2 regions of the Streptomyces sp. NPDC006174 genome follow, and region 1 is predicted to be linked to the other one. Evidence: riboswitches for the same ligand, from Rfam matches in the RefSeq annotation. Region 1 holds a riboswitch; the other holds the start of a gene.
The links. A riboswitch is a leader RNA that binds a small molecule or an ion and turns the genes downstream of it on or off. The one in region 1 is predicted to bind thiamine pyrophosphate.

Region 1 (4,869 bases):
GAGCTTCCGGAAGAGGTCGCCCGGGCCCGGGAGGCCTGGCGCCACGCGCTGCTGGAGCGCGGCATCCTGCCGTTCCTGCGGGATGCCCTGGCCGACCCGACCGCGGGCCCCGCCGCGCGGACCCCGCACCGCTCGCCCAACCGCATCCCGAAGGTCGGCTACAGCAGGCCGGACTTCTCCGGCCCGGAGGACGGCCCGTCGGCCGGACCCCGCCCGACCTTCACGAGCCCCGACTTCACCAGCCCGGACTTCGGCGGACCGGACCACCGGCCGGAGTAGGACCCGCGCGTTCCGAAAAACGCCACAGGCCGGGGCGGCGAGTGCCGCGCCCGGCCTGTGCGACGCTCCGGCAGGGCCGGAGCAGTGGTGGATCAGACCACCTGCGGAGCGAGCTTCGGGTTGGTGCCGTGCTGGTTCGGCTCCTGCTTGCCTTCCGAGGCGAGGAAGACGAGCAGGATGATGCCGCCGACCAGCGGGACGAACGAGATGAAGAACCACCAGCCGGACCGGCCGGTGTCGTGCAGGCGGCGCACCAGCACGGCGAGCGACGGGATGAACGTCGCGAGGACGTAGATGAGGTACGGGATCGCCGTGTCGATCGCGAGGCCGAGACCGTACAGGACAGCCGCAATGATCAGGTTGATGAGCGTGAACATCCAGTACTCCTTGCGGCGCGCTCGTCCGCTGAAGCCTGCGTAGTTCTTGAGTACGGCCAGGTACCAGTTCACTGTGATTCCCTCCCCAGGCCCTCCGTGCGAGGGCCACCAAATTTCAGCCAAGCAAGCCGGAAAGTAAGCCACAGATAAGGAACGGGTCAAGCTCAGTTGACGCAGCTGCGAAACGTACATCCAGCTGCCACACGACTGTGTCCATACTGTCGCTTAACAAGGCCCGTTATCACGCCAGATGATGACCAAGACGGCAAGTCGCCCATGGCTGAAGGATCTTGGCGTCACGTCATGGACGACTGGCCCGTACGCAAGCCGTCCCCGGCGCCGGACGGGGCGTCGGGGACGGAGAGGCGGTCCGCGGTGCTAGTCGGCGATCGGCAGGTAGACCCGGTTGCCGGAGGCCGCGAACTCCTTCGACTTCTCGGCCATGCCCTCCTCGATCTCCTCCTGCGAACCGCCGTGCTGACGCCGGATGTCCTGCGAGATCTTCATCGAGCAGAACTTCGGCCCGCACATCGAGCAGAAGTGCGCCGTCTTCGCCGGCTCGGCCGGCAGTGTCTCGTCGTGGAACTCCCGGGCCGTGTCCGGGTCGAGGGCCAGGTTGAACTGGTCCTCCCACCGGAACTCGAACCGCGCGTCGGAGAGCGCGTCGTCCCACTCCTGCGCGCCCGGGTGGCCCTTGGCGAGGTCGGCCGCGTGGGCGGCGATCTTGTAGGTGATGACTCCGGTCTTCACGTCGTCCCGGTTGGGCAGGCCCAGGTGCTCCTTGGGCGTGACGTAGCAGAGCATCGCGGTGCCCCACCAGGCGATCATCGCGGCGCCGATGCCCGAGGTGATGTGGTCGTAGGCGGGCGCGACATCCGTGGTCAGCGGGCCGAGCGTGTAGAACGGCGCCTCCTCGCAGATCTCCTGCTGGAGGTCGATGTTCTCCTTGATCTTGTGCATCGGGACGTGCCCGGGGCCCTCGATCATCGTCTGCACGCCGAACCGCTTGGCGATGGTGTTCAGCTCGCCCAGCGTGCGCAGTTCGGCGAACTGCGCCTCGTCGTTGGCGTCCGCGATCGAGCCGGGGCGCAGTCCGTCACCGAGGGAGTAGGTGACGTCGTACGTCGCGAGGATCTCGCAGAGCTCCTCGAAGTGCTCGTAGAGGAACGACTCCTTGTGGTGCGCCAGGCACCAGGCCGCCATGATCGATCCGCCGCGCGAGACGATGCCGGTCTTACGGCGGGCCGTCAGCGGCACGTACGGCAGGCGTACTCCGGCGTGCACCGTCATGTAGTCCACGCCTTGCTCGGCCTGTTCGATGACGGTGTCCTTGTAGATCTCCCAGGTGAGCTCCTCGGCTCGGCCGTCCACCTTCTCCAACGCCTGGTAGAGCGGCACCGTTCCGATCGGCACGGGGGAGTTGCGCAGCACCCACTCGCGGGTGGTGTGGATGTTGCGGCCGGTGGACAGGTCCATGACCGTGTCGGCGCCCCACTTGGTCGCCCAGGTCATCTTGTCCACCTCCTCCTCGATGGAGGAGGTGACGGCCGAGTTGCCGATGTTGGCGTTGACCTTCACCAGGAACCGCTTGCCGATGATCATCGGCTCGATCTCCGGATGGTTGACGTTGGCCGGCAGCACCGCCCGGCCCGCCGCGATCTCCTCGCGTACGACTTCGGCCTCGACGTTCTCCCGGATCGCGACGTACTCCATCTCCGGCGTGATCTCGCCGCGCCGGGCGTACGCGAGCTGGGTGACGGGCCGTCCGTCGCGGCTGCGGCGCGGCTGGCGCGGGCGGCCCGGGAAGACGGCGTCGAGGTTGCGCAGCCCGCCGCGCGGCGAGGTGTGCTTGAGCCCGTCGTCCTCGGGGCGGACCGGGCGGCCCGCGTACTCCTCGGTGTCGCCGCGGGCGATGATCCAGTTCTCCCGCAGGGGCGCGAGGCCCCGGCGGACATCGGTGTCGATTCCGGGATCGGTGTACGGCCCCGACGTGTCGTACAGCGTCACGTCCTTGCCGTTGGTGAGGTGCACCTGTCGAACCGGCACCCGGAGGTCCGGGCGTGAGCCCTGGACGTACCCCTTGTGCCAGCCGATGGACTTCCCGGCCTCGTCGTTCGGAGCGCCGTCCGGCGTTCCGTCGTTCTGTTTCGAGGCAGGCGTGCTTGCGTCCGCTGTGGTCATGAGACCTACTCCCTACGCCGGCATTACCCGGTAACAGGTTCGGCGGTCGGCGCAGCGTGTCCCGTACGGATGTACGGCGGTCAGCGCCCTCTCAGCCCGGTGCTCCGAGCTCCCGCGTGTGCAAAGGTGCCTCCACGCTAGCGTCCTTTCCGGCGAGCTGACCAGAGGGCCCTCCCGTTCTTGCGATGATCGCCCCGTGACCTCCCCCCAAAGCGACCCCGCACCCCAGCCGCCGCCCCAGGGCCACAGCCACGGCCACACGCACAGCCACGGACCCGCCGCACCGGTCTCCAAGCACCTGCGCAAGGTCATCGCCGCCGTGGTGATCCCGTTCGCCACGGCGGTCGTCGTCGGTCTGATCGCGTTCTGGCCCGGCGGCGCCCCCGACCACGAGCGCACCGGCGTCGGATTCGACCGGCAGACCCAGGACGGCAAGGTCGTCCAGGTCGTCAAGGTCGACTGCGCCGACGTCAACGCCGCACAGGTCCCGCCGACCGGCGACACCTCCACGCCCTCGGGCCGCGAGGCGGTCGCCGAGCAGGAGGGGAAGTGCGCGAAGGCGACCGTCGAGGTGACCAGCGGCGACGACAAGGGCCGTAAGTTCGTCGAGGTGGTCCAGCCGGACGCGCCGCGTCAACTGCGCGAGGGCCAGGGCGTGGTGGTGGCGTACGCACCCGACGCACCGCGCGACCTCCAGTACAGCGTCACCGATGTGAACCGGAAGATCCCCATGACGCTGCTGGCCGCGATCTTCGCCCTGGCGGTGGTCGCGGTGGGCCGGCTGCGCGGGGTGATGGCGCTGGTGGCGCTGGCCGTCTCGTTCGCCGTACTGACCCTGTTCATCCTGCCGGCGATCCTCCAGGGCTCGAATCCGCTGGTGGTGGCGGTGATCGGGGCCAGCGCCATCATGCTGGCGGCGCTCTACATGTGCCACGGGGTGACGGCCCGGACCTCCGTCGCCGTCATCGGAACGCTGATCTCCCTGCTGCTGATCGGCCTGCTCGGGTCGCTCTTCATCGGCTGGGCGGACCTGAGCGGCAACACCGACGACAACACCGGCCTCATCCACGGCCTCTACCCGGACATCGACATGAGCGGTCTGCTGCTGGCCGGTGTCATCATCGGATCGCTCGGTGTGCTCGACGATGTGACGGTCACCCAGACCTCCGCCGTCTGGGAACTGCACCAGGCGGACCCGCGGATGGGTTGGCGCGGGCTCTACCGGGCAGGTATCCGAATCGGACGGGACCACATCGCCTCGGTCGTGAACACCCTGGTGCTGGCGTACGCGGGCGCGGCGCTGCCGCTGCTGCTGCTCTTCTCCATCGCCCAGAGCAGCGTGGGCGCGGTGGCCAACAGCGAGCTGGTCGCCGAGGAGATCGTGCGGACGCTGGTCGGCTCGATCGGTCTGGTCGCCTCGGTGCCGGTGACGACGGTGCTCGCCGCGCTGGTGGTCTCCGCGGACCGCCCGGGCGCCTCCACCTCCTCGTCCACGGCCGCCGCGCCCGCACGGACGGGCAGGGGGCGCCGCCGTAAGGCGTGAGAGGCGTGAGGCGGGGAGGTACGTGCGGTGCGGCTCAGCCCGCGTTCTGTTCCTCGGCGAGGATGCGGCCGAGCGCGTCCTCCAGGTTGCCGTCGAAGTCACCCAGCGTGTGCTCCTGACCGAGCGGCACCAGCTTGTCGGTTCTGTCGAGGAAGGCGACGAGCGGTGCCGTACCGGCCCGGAACAGCGCGCGGTCCGCACCGACCTGGAGGCGGATGTGCACATCGCCGAGACCTTCGGGTTCGGTCGGGCCGATGTGCACATCGCCGTCGCCACTGGGGCTGTTGAGCCCGTCCAGCAGCAGCTCACGGCCGAACGCCCAGGTCACCGGGGCATCGCCGGGCAGATGGAACGTCATCCGGATGGCATAAGGATCAGCCACCTCGTACCGGAGCTCCACCGGAATACGGAACGAGAGCTCCTCGGAGACGAGGAAGCTCATCATGACCTCTGCTTGAACCGACTCGCGCATCGTTCAACCCCGCAGTA
Region 2 (4,869 bases), on a different contig from region 1:
CCGTCGTCGCCTATCAGGACGTTCTCCGGCTTCATGTCGCGGTGCACGAACCCGGCCCGGTGCGCGGCGCCGAGCGCGGCGAGGACCGGCTCCAGGATGTCCAGCGCGGCCCGGGGCTGGAGGGCGCCGCGCTCGCGCAGGACGTCGCGCAGGGTGCAGCCCGACACGTACTCCATCGCGAGATAGACGTACGCACCCTCCGCGCCCTGGTCGAAGACCGCGACGACGTTGGGGTGCGCGAGCCGGGCCACCGACTTGGCCTCGCGGATGAACCGCTCGACGAAGGCGACGTCGACGGCGAGCGCCGGATGCATCACCTTGAGGGCGAGCACCCGGTCCAGGCGGGTGTCCACGGCCCGGTAGACCGTGGCCATCCCGCCGACGGCGATGCGCGCCTCAATGCGATACCGGCCGTCGAGCAGCTGCCCGACGAGAGGGTCCTGGAGGGTCGTGTCCACCCCGAGAGTCTACGAGCCGCCACCGACAGCCCGGACGGGCCGGGGCATTCCCGGGGCCGTTCTGCAGCCGATCCGTGACAGGGACACGTCCCAGGTCGGGAGGTGATTCAAGCCCCTCCGGCGTTTGAGGAGCGGGGGCCCGGGGGCAGCGCCCCCGACCACGTACCGGCGCTCAGAAAGCCGGCCGCTCCGGGTCGAGCGCCGCCCGCCCGTCCACCGGCGACGACGCCTCGGCGAAGTGGCGGCGCGGGATGCGCCCCGCCCGGTACGCCAGCCGACCGCCCTCCACCGCGTGACGCATCGCACCCGCCATCAGCTCCGGCTCCTGCGCCCGGGTCACCGCCGAGGCGAGCATCACCGCCGCGCACCCGAGCTCCATCGCCAGTGCCGCGTCCGACGCCGTCCCGGCCCCGGCGTCCAGGATCACCGGCACTCCGGCCCGCTCCACGATCAGCTCGAAGTTGTGCGGGTTGCGGATGCCGAGCCCGGAGCCGATGGGGGAGCCGAGCGGCATGATCGCCGCGCATCCGACGTCCTCCAGCTTCCGGGCCAGGACCGGGTCGTCGTTGGTGTACGGCAGCACGGTGAACCCGTCGTCGACCAGGATCTCCGCCGCGTCCAGCAGCTCGATCGGGTCCGGCAGCAGCGTCCGCTCGTCGGCCACCACCTCCAGCTTGACCCAGTCGGTCCCGAGCGCCTCCCGGGCCAGCCGTGCGGTCAGCACCGCCTCGCCGGCCGTGAAGCAGCCCGCCGTGTTCGGCAGCACCTGGATGGAGAGCCGCTCCAGCACGGAGAGGACCGAGCCCTGCACGGTCGGGTCGAGCCGCCGCATGGCGACGGTGGTCAGCTCGGTCCCGGAGGCGATCAGCGACCGCTCCAGCACCTCCAGGCTCGGCGCTCCGCCGGTGCCCATGATCAGCCGGGAGCCGAAGGTGGCCGGTCCCAGCGTGAAGACGTCGTCGGACATGGTCAGCCTCCCTGGACGGCGGTCAGGACCTCGACGCGGTCGCCCTCGCCGAGCGTGGTGGCGGCCCACTGGCCGCGTGGCACGACGCTCTCGTTGACGGCGGCGGCGACCCCGGAGGGCGCGGCGGTCAGCGAGGCGACGAGCCGGTCCAGCGCGGTGCCCGCGTCGAGCGTGCGCGGCTCCCCGTTGACCGAGACGGATACCTGTGGGGTCATGCGGACTGCTCCTGGAGTACGGGGGTGGCGACGGCGGACGTGAACCGGCCCGGCGCGAAGGGGCGGGCCACCTCGGGCAGCTCGCCGGTGGTCAGCGCTTCGGCCATCGCGTCGCCGGTGACGGGCGCCAGCAGGACGCCGTTGCGGTGGTGGCCGGTGGCGAGGAGGAGACCGGGCAGGGCGGTCGGGCCGAGCAGCGGGGCGTTGTCGGGCGATGCGGGTCGCAGGCCGGCGCGGGTCTCGGTGAGCGGCAGTTCGGTGATGCCGGGCACCAGCTCGTGGGCGTCGCGCAGCAGCTCGTAGACCCCGCCGGCGGTGACCGTGGTGTCCCAGCCCATCTCCTCGCTGGTGGCGCCGACGACCAGCTCGCCGTTCTCGCGCGGTACGAGGTAGAGGTGGCCGCCGCGGACGACGGCACGCACCGTCCGGCTGAGAAAGGGGGCGTACGCCGGTGGCACGGAGAGCCGCAGGACCTGGCCCTTGACCGGGCGGACCGGCGGCAGGACCTCCTCGGGCACGCCCGCGAGCCGCCCGCTGAGGCTGCCCGCCGCGAGGACGACCTGGTCGGCCTCGACCTCCGTACCGTCACCGAGGGACGCTCCGGAGGCCCGGCCTCCGGCGACGCTGAGCCGCTCGGCGGACGCCCTGCGGAACACCACGCCGGCCCGCTCGCACGCGGCCAGCAGCGCCGTGGCCAGCCGGCGCGGATCCACCTGGTGGTCACCGTCCACCCGCAGCCCGCCCCGGACACCCGGCGCGAGCATCGGCTCCAGCCGGCGGCACTCACGGCCGCTCAGCCAGACCGACTCCAGGCCCGAGCGCTCCTGGAGCGCGTGCAGCTCCCGCAGATGCGCCCGGTCGTCGGAGTCCAGCGCCACGGCGAGCGTCCCGCAGGTACGGAAGCCGGTCTCCCGGCCGCTCGCCGCCTCCAGCTCCGCGACGAACTCCGGATAGCGGGCGGCGGAGGCCAGGTTGAGGCCGAGGAGCAGCTCCTCGCCGTAGTGCAGTTCGGTGACGGCGGCCAGCATCCCCGCCGCGACCCGGGCGGCGCCGCCGCCCGGATCGGGATCGGCCACGGTGACGGTCAGCCCGCGCTGGGCCGCCCGCCACGCGGTGACCAGGCCGATGATGCCGCCACCGATGACGAGGACATCGGTTCCTGAGTTTTCCGCCGGGATTCCGGAGGTCTTCCCCGAGACGCGCATGGGTGTCCAGCCCCTCCCTTCGCCGGCATGACCCGGATCAGGTTCGTACGGTCGGAGGCGCTTCAGCCTCCCTCTCAGCCCGGTGCGTCCGGGCTCCCGCGAGTGTTCTACCTTGGCCACCCTAAACCCACCCGCCTCTCACCCAGCAAGGGAGCAGCCACCGTGGCCCGTTCGCTCGACGGACTCGTCCTCTCACCCGTCGCCGACCAGGCCCCGGGCCAGGTGGGCACCCGGACCCGCTTCACGTACCACGAGCAGGACGGCGTGATCTGGGCCGAGTACACGGGCGGTGACGTGGTCCGAGGCCGGCTCATCGGCACCCGCGAAGGAGATGAACTCGACTTCCGCTACGTCCAGCTCAAGCAGGACGGAACCACCTCTTCCGGACACTGCCTCTCCACCGTCGTGGACCTCGCGGACGGCCGCGTGCGGCTGGCGGAGCGCTGGGAATGGGAGTCACAGGAAGGCAGCGGGACAAGTGTGGTGGAAGAAGTCACCCATTGACGTCGCGTCAGCTGAATAGAGTGGGACACGTGAGCGAGCAGACGGAAGAGCACATGGCTGGGCAGCCGGCACGGAACGTCGTGATCGTCGGAGCGGGCATGGCGGGCGTACAGACCGCCGTCGCTCTGCGGGAAGCCGGCTTCACCGGTCCCGTCACCCTGATCGGCGCCGAACCCCACCAGCCCTACGACCGGCCGCCGCTGTCCAAGGCGGTGCTGCTCGGCAAGGCCGAGGACTCCGCCTTCGACGTCGACTTCGAGGCGCTGGAGATCACGCTGCGCCTCGGCCTGGACGTCAGCGCTCTGCGCGCCGCCGACCACGTCCTGGACACCGCCGACGGCCCCGTCCTTTACGACGTCCTGGTCCTGGCGACCGGTGCCGAGCCCATCGCCCTGCCCGGCACCGAAGGCGTCCCCGGCGTCCATCTGCTGCGCACGCTGGACGACGCCGCCCGGCTGCGGCCCGTCCTGGAGGAGCAGCACGACGTGGTGGTCGTCGGCGCCGGGTGGATCGGCGCCGAGTTCGCCACCGCGGCCCGCGCCGCCGGCTGCGCGGTCACTGTCGTCGAGGCCGCCGCCCGCCCGCTGGCCGGAACCCTGCCCGCCGAGGTCGCCGCGCCGATGGCCGACTGGTACGCGGAGAGCGGCGCCGTACTCCTCACCGACGCCCGCGTCGAGCGCGTCGAGCACGGCACGGTGGTCCTCGCGGACGGCCGCGCCCTGCCCGCCGGAGCCGTGGTCGTCGGCATCGGCGCCCGCCCCGCCACCGGCTGGCTCGCCGGCTCCGGGATCGAACGCGGCCCGGACGGCTCGATCACCGCCGACAGCGCGCTGCGCACCTCGCTGCCCGACGTTTACGCGGTCGGCGACTGCGCCTCCTTCCCCTCCGCCCGCTACGGCGAACGCCTGCTGATCCACCACTGGGACAACGCCCTCCAGGGCCCGCGCACCGCGGCCGCCGCGATCCTCGCCACGGAGAGCGGTGCTCCGCTGCCGGTCCACGACCCCGTCCCGTACTTCTGGTCCGAGCAGTTCGGCCGCTTCGTGCAGTACGCCGGCCACCACGCCCATGCCGACACCTTGGTGTGGCGCGGCGACGGCACCGAGGACACCTGGTCGGTGTGCTGGCTGGAGGCCGGCGCGCTGGTCGCCGTCCTCGCGGTCGGCCGCCCGCGCGACCTCGCCCAGGGCCGCAAGCTCATCGAGTCCGGGGCCGTCCTCGACCCCGGGCGGGTCGCCGACCCGGCCGTACCGCTGAAGTCCACCGCCTTGTGACACCCCGGGCCGACCCCCGTACGGTCGGCCCGGCTACCGGCTGTCAGTCCGGGATGGCACGCTTGTCCATGTGACCGAGATTGACGCAAAGACCGATGCTCTCGTCCCCGCCTGGCTCCACCTCCCCGACATCGCGGAAAAGCTCGATGTCGAGGTGACGCGTGTTCGGCAGCTGGTCAGGGATGGCCAGCTCATCGCCGTACGCCGTGGGGAGAAGCGGACGCTCCAGGTGCCTGCCGCCTTCAT

Region 2: it holds a riboswitch for thiamine pyrophosphate, as region 1 does, so the genes downstream of both, thiO (glycine oxidase ThiO) here and thiC (phosphomethylpyrimidine synthase ThiC) in region 1, are expected to answer to the same signal.

What each region holds. Positions count from the first base shown of each region.
Region 1 covers NZ_JBEXTJ010000002.1:62,876-67,744, forward strand. The annotation lists gene ABZ267_RS04695 (hypothetical protein) at 1-279, shown strand, start outside; gene ABZ267_RS04700 (DUF805 domain-containing protein) at 372-728, opposite strand; gene thiC (phosphomethylpyrimidine synthase ThiC) at 1,035-2,837, opposite strand; TPP riboswitch at 2,830-2,963, opposite strand; gene ABZ267_RS04710 (YibE/F family protein) at 3,034-4,380, shown strand; gene ABZ267_RS04715 (SsgA family sporulation/cell division regulator) at 4,415-4,852, opposite strand.
Region 2 covers NZ_JBEXTJ010000006.1:344,976-349,844, reverse strand. The annotation lists gene pknB (Stk1 family PASTA domain-containing Ser/Thr kinase) at 1-458, opposite strand, end outside; gene ABZ267_RS16265 (thiazole synthase) at 631-1,425, opposite strand; gene thiS (sulfur carrier protein ThiS) at 1,428-1,640, opposite strand; gene thiO (glycine oxidase ThiO) at 1,637-2,845, opposite strand; TPP riboswitch at 2,843-2,955, opposite strand; gene ABZ267_RS16250 (hypothetical protein) at 3,008-3,349, shown strand; gene ABZ267_RS16245 (FAD-dependent oxidoreductase) at 3,379-4,623, shown strand; gene ABZ267_RS16240 (Rv2175c family DNA-binding protein) at 4,694-4,869, shown strand, end outside.